Regions from separate parts of the Geobacillus sp. DSP4a genome, predicted to be linked through region 1. Evidence: riboswitches for the same ligand, from Rfam matches in the RefSeq annotation. Region 1 holds a riboswitch; the other holds the start of a gene.
The links. Region 1 has a riboswitch for cobalamin ahead of ETC02_RS10415 ((2Fe-2S) ferredoxin domain-containing protein). Riboswitches for the same ligand answer to the same signal wherever they lie in the genome.
Positions count from the first base shown of each region.

Region 1 (3,474 bases):
GTGATATAGTGGGAAAAGGATGCTTGTACCGATAGTTTCGCACATCAAGCAAAGGGATATTCAGTTTGATGCATAAAGTGCGTTATCATGCCGCATACTGTAAACGACAACAAAACGTTGGGCTATAGCCAAGCGGTAAGGCAACGGACTTTGACTCCGTGATGCGCTGGTTCGAATCCAGCTAGCCCAGCTGAATCGCCGGACGGGGTCCGCTCGCCCCGGCGGCCAAAACGGTTTCCGCCATGTTGTGTGGGGCCGTTTTTTCGTTCGCCGGAAAGCGGGGACGAGAACATCTTTTTATCGTTTTCAGCGGTCCTGCAAGGATACGCATCCGATTCCCGAGCAGAAACAGCGCCGCAAAAAATGTGGAGTCGGCAGGATTTTGACGAATGGCGGCGAATGAAAAAAGCGAAAGGGGAGAGGGTCATGAAAACAGCTGATTTATGCGATCAATTTTTAGACGAGTTGCAAGTATGCGAGTTGCCGTTCCAATCGTACGGCGGAAAACGGATGTTTTCCGGGCCGATCGCGACGGTCGACGTGTTTGAGGACAACGTCCTTGTCCGCGAAGCGCTGGAGACGGTGCCGCCGGGGACGGTGCTCGTGGTCGATGGAAAAGGCTCGCGCCGCGTCGCGCTATTAGGCGACCGGCTGGCGCAAATCGCTTGCGAGAGGGGGCTTGCTGGCGTCATCATCCACGGCTGCATCCGCGATTCAGCGGAAATTGGCGCCATGCCGATTGGCGTGATGGCGATCGGCACATGCCCAGTGAAAAGCAAAAAAGAAGGAAAAGGCGCCCGCGACGTTGTGCTCGAGTTCGGCGGCGTCCGCTGGGAGCCAGGGGCGTACGTGTACGCTGATGCGGACGGCGTTGTCGTCGCCAACAAAGATTTGTTGGCGAAAAATGGTTGACGGCTGCGGTCGAGTCTCGTTCAATACAACGAACAGGTTGAGGCGATGGAGATGGAATGGCAGGAAGTGCGTTCATTGTATCCAAATCAATTTGTGAAATTACAAGTATTAAAGTCCCATTTAGAGGGAGATCAAGAAATCATTGAAGAGGTGGCTGTTATCGGAACGGTTTCGGACAAGGATGCAACTCGTGAGTTGCTGCAATCGAAAGGGAATCAGCTTGTTTATCATACTAGCCACAAGGAGATTGTTTTAAAAGTTCGGGGAGCGATTGGCCTGAGAGGGAAATTTCATTATGCAGATTGAATATCGTGAAGGCTTGCTGTTTGCATCGATCGAAATCGTTTATCAAGGAAGGTCTAAGTTGATTCATAATATGGTGATTGATACTGGTGCGGCGAAAACAGTGATTTCTCAAAATGCAGTAGAAGATATTCATTTGCGGGTAGAGCCGGGCGATCGTATTGTGGCTTATTACGGAATCGGTGGGAAAGAGTACGCGTTTACAAAAAAATTAGACTGTATTCAGCTAGATTCTTTCCAGCTAAGAGAGTATGAAATTGATTTTAGCGGGATGGACTATGAGGGGATTAACGGTTTGTTAGGATTGGATATATTGCTGGGCGCTGGATTTGTCTTAGACCTGGACAAGTTGGAGATGTATCGTTCTGGTTGAAATGGAACGCCCGCTCGAAATGCCAAAAAGAAGGAAAAGGCGCCCGCGACGTTGTGCTCGAGTTCGGCGGCGTCCGCTGGGAGCCGGGCGCATACGTGTACGCCGATGCCGACGGCGTTGTCGTCGCCCGCGAAGATTTGTCGGCAAAAAACGGTTGACGCCTGCCATCAAGTTGTACTACGATGAGAACGGATGCTTGTTCCATGACAAGATCAATAGGCGAGAAACAGACAAGGTGCCTAAGCCTGCTCTAGGGTTTGGGTGAAAAGGGAAGCCCGGTGAAAATCCGGCACGGTGCCCGCCACTGTGATGGGGAGCTTTGCGGCAACAAGTCACTGAAGGATGCTTCGGGAAGACGCCGCCAAGCGATGATCCTAAGTCAGGAGACCTGCCTTGTTTGGATCGGACGGATGCCTACGGGACTATAGGCAGACGTGCGGGAGAATGACGGCTTTAGGGGCCCTGTTTGGGCCGTTTACGGCTTTCGTATACATTTTTCTGCACCTCTGCTGTAGAGGTGCTTTTTCTTTTGCCGAAAACCTGCCCGTCTGTCTGCGTCTAAATTCTATCATTCTAGCCAAAAAGGGGGGATTCGGTGGCGACGTGGGATTTGCGGGGAATGAAGCATCATGTGCTCATTTGCAACGGAGGGACGTGCCTCCGCCATGGCGGAGATGACGTGACAACCGCGGTGCGCGAGGAGATCGCCCGTCTCGGGCTTGACGACGCTGTCCATACAACAAGGACGCGCTGCAACGGACGCTGTCAAGATGCGTGTGTGATGATCGTCTATCCGCAAGGCATCTGGTATCGACAGATGACGCCGGAGCGGGCGAAGGAGGTTGTGCGCGCCCATTTGGGTGAGGGGGTTCCGATGCGGGAGTGGGCGACGTATGAATACGAAGGCGAATTGGTGTTGACGCCAGCCGGCGAACGGGAGGCGCCAAGCGGAAAACGGAAAACGGAACATGCTGCGAAAGGAGTGAAGGGATAAATGAAGAGAGCGGTTCGATGGAGCGGAATGGTGGCTTTGTTCGTTTCCTATTTTTTGTTGACGAATGAAAATGAAGCGTATGCCATGCATATTATGGAAGGATTTTTGCCTGTCAAATGGGCGCTGTTTTGGTGGCTGTTGTTTTTGCCGTTCTTTGTGTTCGGATTGCGGCGGCTTGTGCATACGCTGAAGCAGCACCCCGAACATAAGCTTCTGATGGCGTTAGCTGGCGCGTTTACATTTGTATTGTCGGCGTTGAAAATTCCATCCGTCACCGGCAGCAGCTCGCATCCGACCGGGATCGGCTTCGGCTCGGTTTTGTTTGGACCATGGGTGATGGTGGTGATCGGCACAGTCGTTCTTCTCTTTCAAGCGCTGCTTCTTGCCCACGGAGGAGTGACGACGCTTGGGGCCAATGCGATGTCAATGGCGATCGTCGGCCCGTTCGTCGCGTACGGAGTGTATCAACTGTGCCGAAAAGGGGCGGTATCCAATCGAGCGGCTTTGTTTCTTGCCGCTTGTTTGTCTGATTTGGCTACATATGTCATGACGTCCCTGCAGCTTGCCCTGGCGTTTCCGTCTCCTGATGGGGGAGTCACCGCCTCGTTTTTGAAATTCGCCGGCATTTTTGCCATTACTCAAGTGCCGTTGGCGGTGACGGAAGGCATCATAACGGTAATCGTCTGGAACTGGCTTTCCTCCTATCAAGCTTCTCCGCTGTTCCAAAAGGAAAAGGGGGCGTAATGCGATGAAGAAAAATGGCTTGCTCGTGTTGCTGGCTGCTTTGCTTGTCATCATTCCGCTTTGGTGGGCGCGCGGATCGGAATTCGGTGGAACGGACGATCAGGCGGAAAAAGCCATTCAAACGCTCAACCCGCATTACCGGCCGTGG
Region 1 covers NZ_SDLD01000026.1:23,053-26,526, forward strand. Annotated here, with positions in the region: tRNA gene ETC02_RS10390 (tRNA-Gln) at 119-190, shown strand; gene rraA (ribonuclease E activity regulator RraA) at 427-912, shown strand; gene ETC02_RS10400 (hypothetical protein) at 964-1,218, shown strand; gene ETC02_RS10405 (retropepsin-like aspartic protease) at 1,208-1,588, shown strand; partial or broken gene ETC02_RS18380 (RraA family protein) at 1,606-1,746, shown strand; cobalamin riboswitch at 1,805-1,998, shown strand; gene ETC02_RS10415 ((2Fe-2S) ferredoxin domain-containing protein) at 2,184-2,582, shown strand; gene ETC02_RS10420 (energy-coupling factor ABC transporter permease) at 2,583-3,326, shown strand; gene ETC02_RS10425 (energy-coupling factor ABC transporter substrate-binding protein) at 3,331-3,474, shown strand, end outside.

Region 2 (3,474 bases), on a different contig from region 1:
GGCATTTTCTATGACCGAAATGCCCTATTTGTGCTGGGCTTTTTTATACACTAGCACTGGGGTGAATAGTTACGTTCAATCTTTAAGAGTTTTACAAAAGTTAGGGATGCAATTTGAAGGGGTTATGAGAGAACATTGGTATATTAAAGGTAAATTTAGGGATATGGCTATATACTCTATTCTAAAACGAGATTATTTTAAACCCGTGGTGCTAGATAAAATCAGACGAGCATAAAAATAGTCCTTGTATGAAAATTTCCTTTTAAAATGAAAGTGCTCACCTAACATTAGAAAGGAGAAATCCCATACAAGAGCGTCTTCATTTTACAACGGATCAAGCGGAAATTCAAAAGCAATATACGGCGATCTTGTTCTTGGTATCAGCGCAACTGTCTGGCGGCTCTAAATGTATTGTAGCGCTGAAATCGTCATTTGTTAAAGCAAGGAAATGGGTCATAATCGCCATTCATATTCTTGGAAAGTTGTTTTGTTTGGAGAGGGCTAGGATCATTCCGCGATGTAGGAGGAGAGCTTGATGGATAAACACCAACAAGCCATTATCACCGTTTCAGCCTATATTACGAATGACACGGGAGAGGTTTTGCTTGTTAAAAGCTATGACCGCTCCGATACGTGGGAAATGCCGGGTGGACAAGTTGAACCGGGCGAGCCGCTCGATCGGGCCGTTCATCGCGAGGTGCATGAAGAGACTGGCGTTGACATCCGTCTCATCGGGGTCAGCGGCGTGTATTACAATGAAACTAAAAATATCATAAACATTGTATTTAAAGCGACATATGTGAAAGGAAACGTTTCTCCCCAGCCTGAGGAAATTCAAAAGGCGAAGTTTGTGTTGATCGATGAGTCGAATATTGATGAATATGTGACATGGCCGCATTTGAAATCGCGGGTGCTCGATGCGATGAAAAGGGGATGCTCTGTTCCTTATGAAGCATGGGTCATGAATCCGTCTCGATTGTCTGCAAGAGTGGGAAGGTGAAGTGCTGTAAATTCATAGTTGTCAAATGCCAGGCCTTGCTTTAATATAAAAATGTCCATATCCGATAACTAAATCAATTCGCAGCAAGGCGCCGAAACGGCTTAATAGGGAATCCGGTGGGAATCCGGAGCTGTCCCCGCAACTGTCAATGCGGACGAAATGAAATCGCCACTGTACGGATAGATGGCTTGCGCTGTTTTCCGTACGGGAAGGCTTCAGAGTAGGATGAAGCATGAGCCAGTAGACCTGCCTTGCTTGCCGCAGTTTCCGAATCTTCGGGGGGTGAGACGTGGAAACAGTCGTACAGGGCATTGTTGTGCCCATTGGCGGTCTGTTTCGTGCTCATTCCCCGTTCGGACGGAATGGGCTTTTTTGTTGTACATACATCATCGAAGGGGGAATGACGGATGAAACGTTGGACATGGCCGGCGGTGGTGGCGGTGTTCTTCCTTTTGGCCGCCGTGCTGGTCGGCTGCAGCAGTGGAGCCAATAGCAACGCCCAGCCTGCGAAAAAAGAAGAACCGAAAACGGAACAAGCGGCGTTTCCGGTGACGGTGAAAGACGGGCTTGGCGAGGATGTCACGATCAAAGCGGAACCGAAAAAAATCGTCTCGCTCATCCCGAGCAATACGGAAATCGCCTATGCGTTGGGGTTGGGCGATAAGATCGTCGGCGTCAGCGATTTTGACAATTATCCGGAAGACGTCAAAACGAAAACGAAAATCGGCGGCATGGAATTCAACGTCGAGAAAATCATTTCGCTCAAACCGGATCTCGTCTTGGCCCACGCGTCAAGCGCCCATAACTCGCGCGATGGCCTCAAGCAATTGAAAGACGCCGGCATTACCGTGCTTGTCGTCAATGACGCGAAGTCGTTCGACGATGTATATGCGTCCATCGACTTGATCGGCAAAGCGACCGGGACGACAGACAAAGCGAAGCAAGTGATTGATGAGATGAAAGAGAAGCTTGCGAAAATCAAAGAAAAAGCGAAACAAATCCCGGCGGACAAACAGGCCAATGTCTGGATTGAAGTGTCGCCGCCGCCGCAAATTTATACGGCCGGCAAAGGGACGTTTATGGATGAGATGCTTCAAGTGATTTCGGCGAAAAACGTCGCCGGCAGCTTGGAAGGCTGGCCGATGGTGACGGAAGAAAAAGCCGTGGCCTATAAGCCGGATGTCATCATCACGACATACGGCGGAGCGAAGCAAGTGTTGGCGCGCGCCGCTTGGAAAGACGTGCCGGCGGTGAAAAACAAGCGGGTGTATGACGTCAACACCGACTTAGTAAGCCGACCGGGTCCGCGCCTTGTCGAAGGGGTCGAGGAACTTGCCAAAGCCATTTACCCGGATGTGTTCAAGTAAAATGTGGATGTATATATTGGCCGTCACCGCGGCCGTGTTATCGCTTCTCGTAGGGGTATCGACAGGATCGCTGTCGATTCCCTTTTCTTCTATTGTCCGCATTTTGGCGGCTGAATGGTTCGGAGCGGCGCTGCCTCGCCACATTCCGGCTGATTGGGTGCCGATCGTGATGGCGATCCGCTTGCCGCGCGTCGTGCTTGCGTTTTTGGTCGGGGCGTCATTGGCGCTGGCCGGGGCCGCGTTTCAAGGGCTGTTAAAAAATGCGCTCGCCGATCCGTACACGCTCGGTGTCTCGTCCGGCGCGTCGGTCGGGGCGGTGCTCGTCATCTTTCTCGGCTGGCAATGGCCGTTCTTTGGCACGTTCACGCTGCCGGTCGTGAGCATCTTGTTTGGCATGGCGACGCTTGCCGCCGTTTTGGCGTTCACTCGCGCTGTGGAGCGGCGCATGTCGGTTGAGACGATCATTTTAGCCGGCATTATCTTCGGCGCGTTTTTCAGCGCGTTCATTTCGCTCATGATCGCGTTGACCGGGGAAGAATTGCGGCAAATCATCTCATGGCTGATGGGGAGCGTGGCGATGCGCGGCTGGAAATACAGCGGGCTGTTGCTGCCGTTTTTTCTCGTTGGGGCCGCAGTGCTCATCGCCAACAGCCGCGAGTTGAACGCGTTTGCCTTTGGCGAGGAGGCGGCGCTTCATGTCGGCGTTGATGTTACGCGCCGAAAAGTCATCATTTTGACGGCAGCGGCGCTGCTCACCGGTGCGGCGGTGTCGGTGTCAGGGACGATCGGCTTTGTCGGGCTTGTCGTTCCGCATATGGTTCGGCTTGTGTGCGGGCCGAACTACCGGGTGCTGTTGCCGCTGTCGCTCTTGTACGGCGGTGCGTTTCTTGTGCTTGCCGATGTGGCGGCGCGGACGATCATTGAACCGCGCGAACTGCCGATCGGCGTCATTACGTCGCTGATCGGCGCTCCGCTATTTGCCGTCTTGTTTTTCCGAAAAACGAAACGAAAGATGGGATGACGATGCTCGAGGTGCGGGCCGTATCGCATCGATACGGGCAGCAACAAGTGCTTGATGGTGTGACGTTTGCCGTGGAAAAAGGCGAA
Region 2 covers NZ_SDLD01000012.1:61,137-64,610, reverse strand. Annotated here, with positions in the region: partial or broken gene ETC02_RS17660 (GNAT family N-acetyltransferase) at 1-235, shown strand, start outside; partial or broken gene ETC02_RS18580 (IS982 family transposase) at 306-487, shown strand; gene ETC02_RS06370 (NUDIX hydrolase) at 533-1,000, shown strand; cobalamin riboswitch at 1,070-1,268, shown strand; gene ETC02_RS06365 (ABC transporter substrate-binding protein) at 1,408-2,367, shown strand; gene ETC02_RS06360 (FecCD family ABC transporter permease) at 2,354-3,388, shown strand; gene ETC02_RS06355 (adenosylcobinamide amidohydrolase) at 3,385-3,474, shown strand, end outside.
Region 2: another riboswitch for cobalamin. It lies ahead of ETC02_RS06365 (ABC transporter substrate-binding protein); the one in region 1 lies ahead of ETC02_RS10415 ((2Fe-2S) ferredoxin domain-containing protein).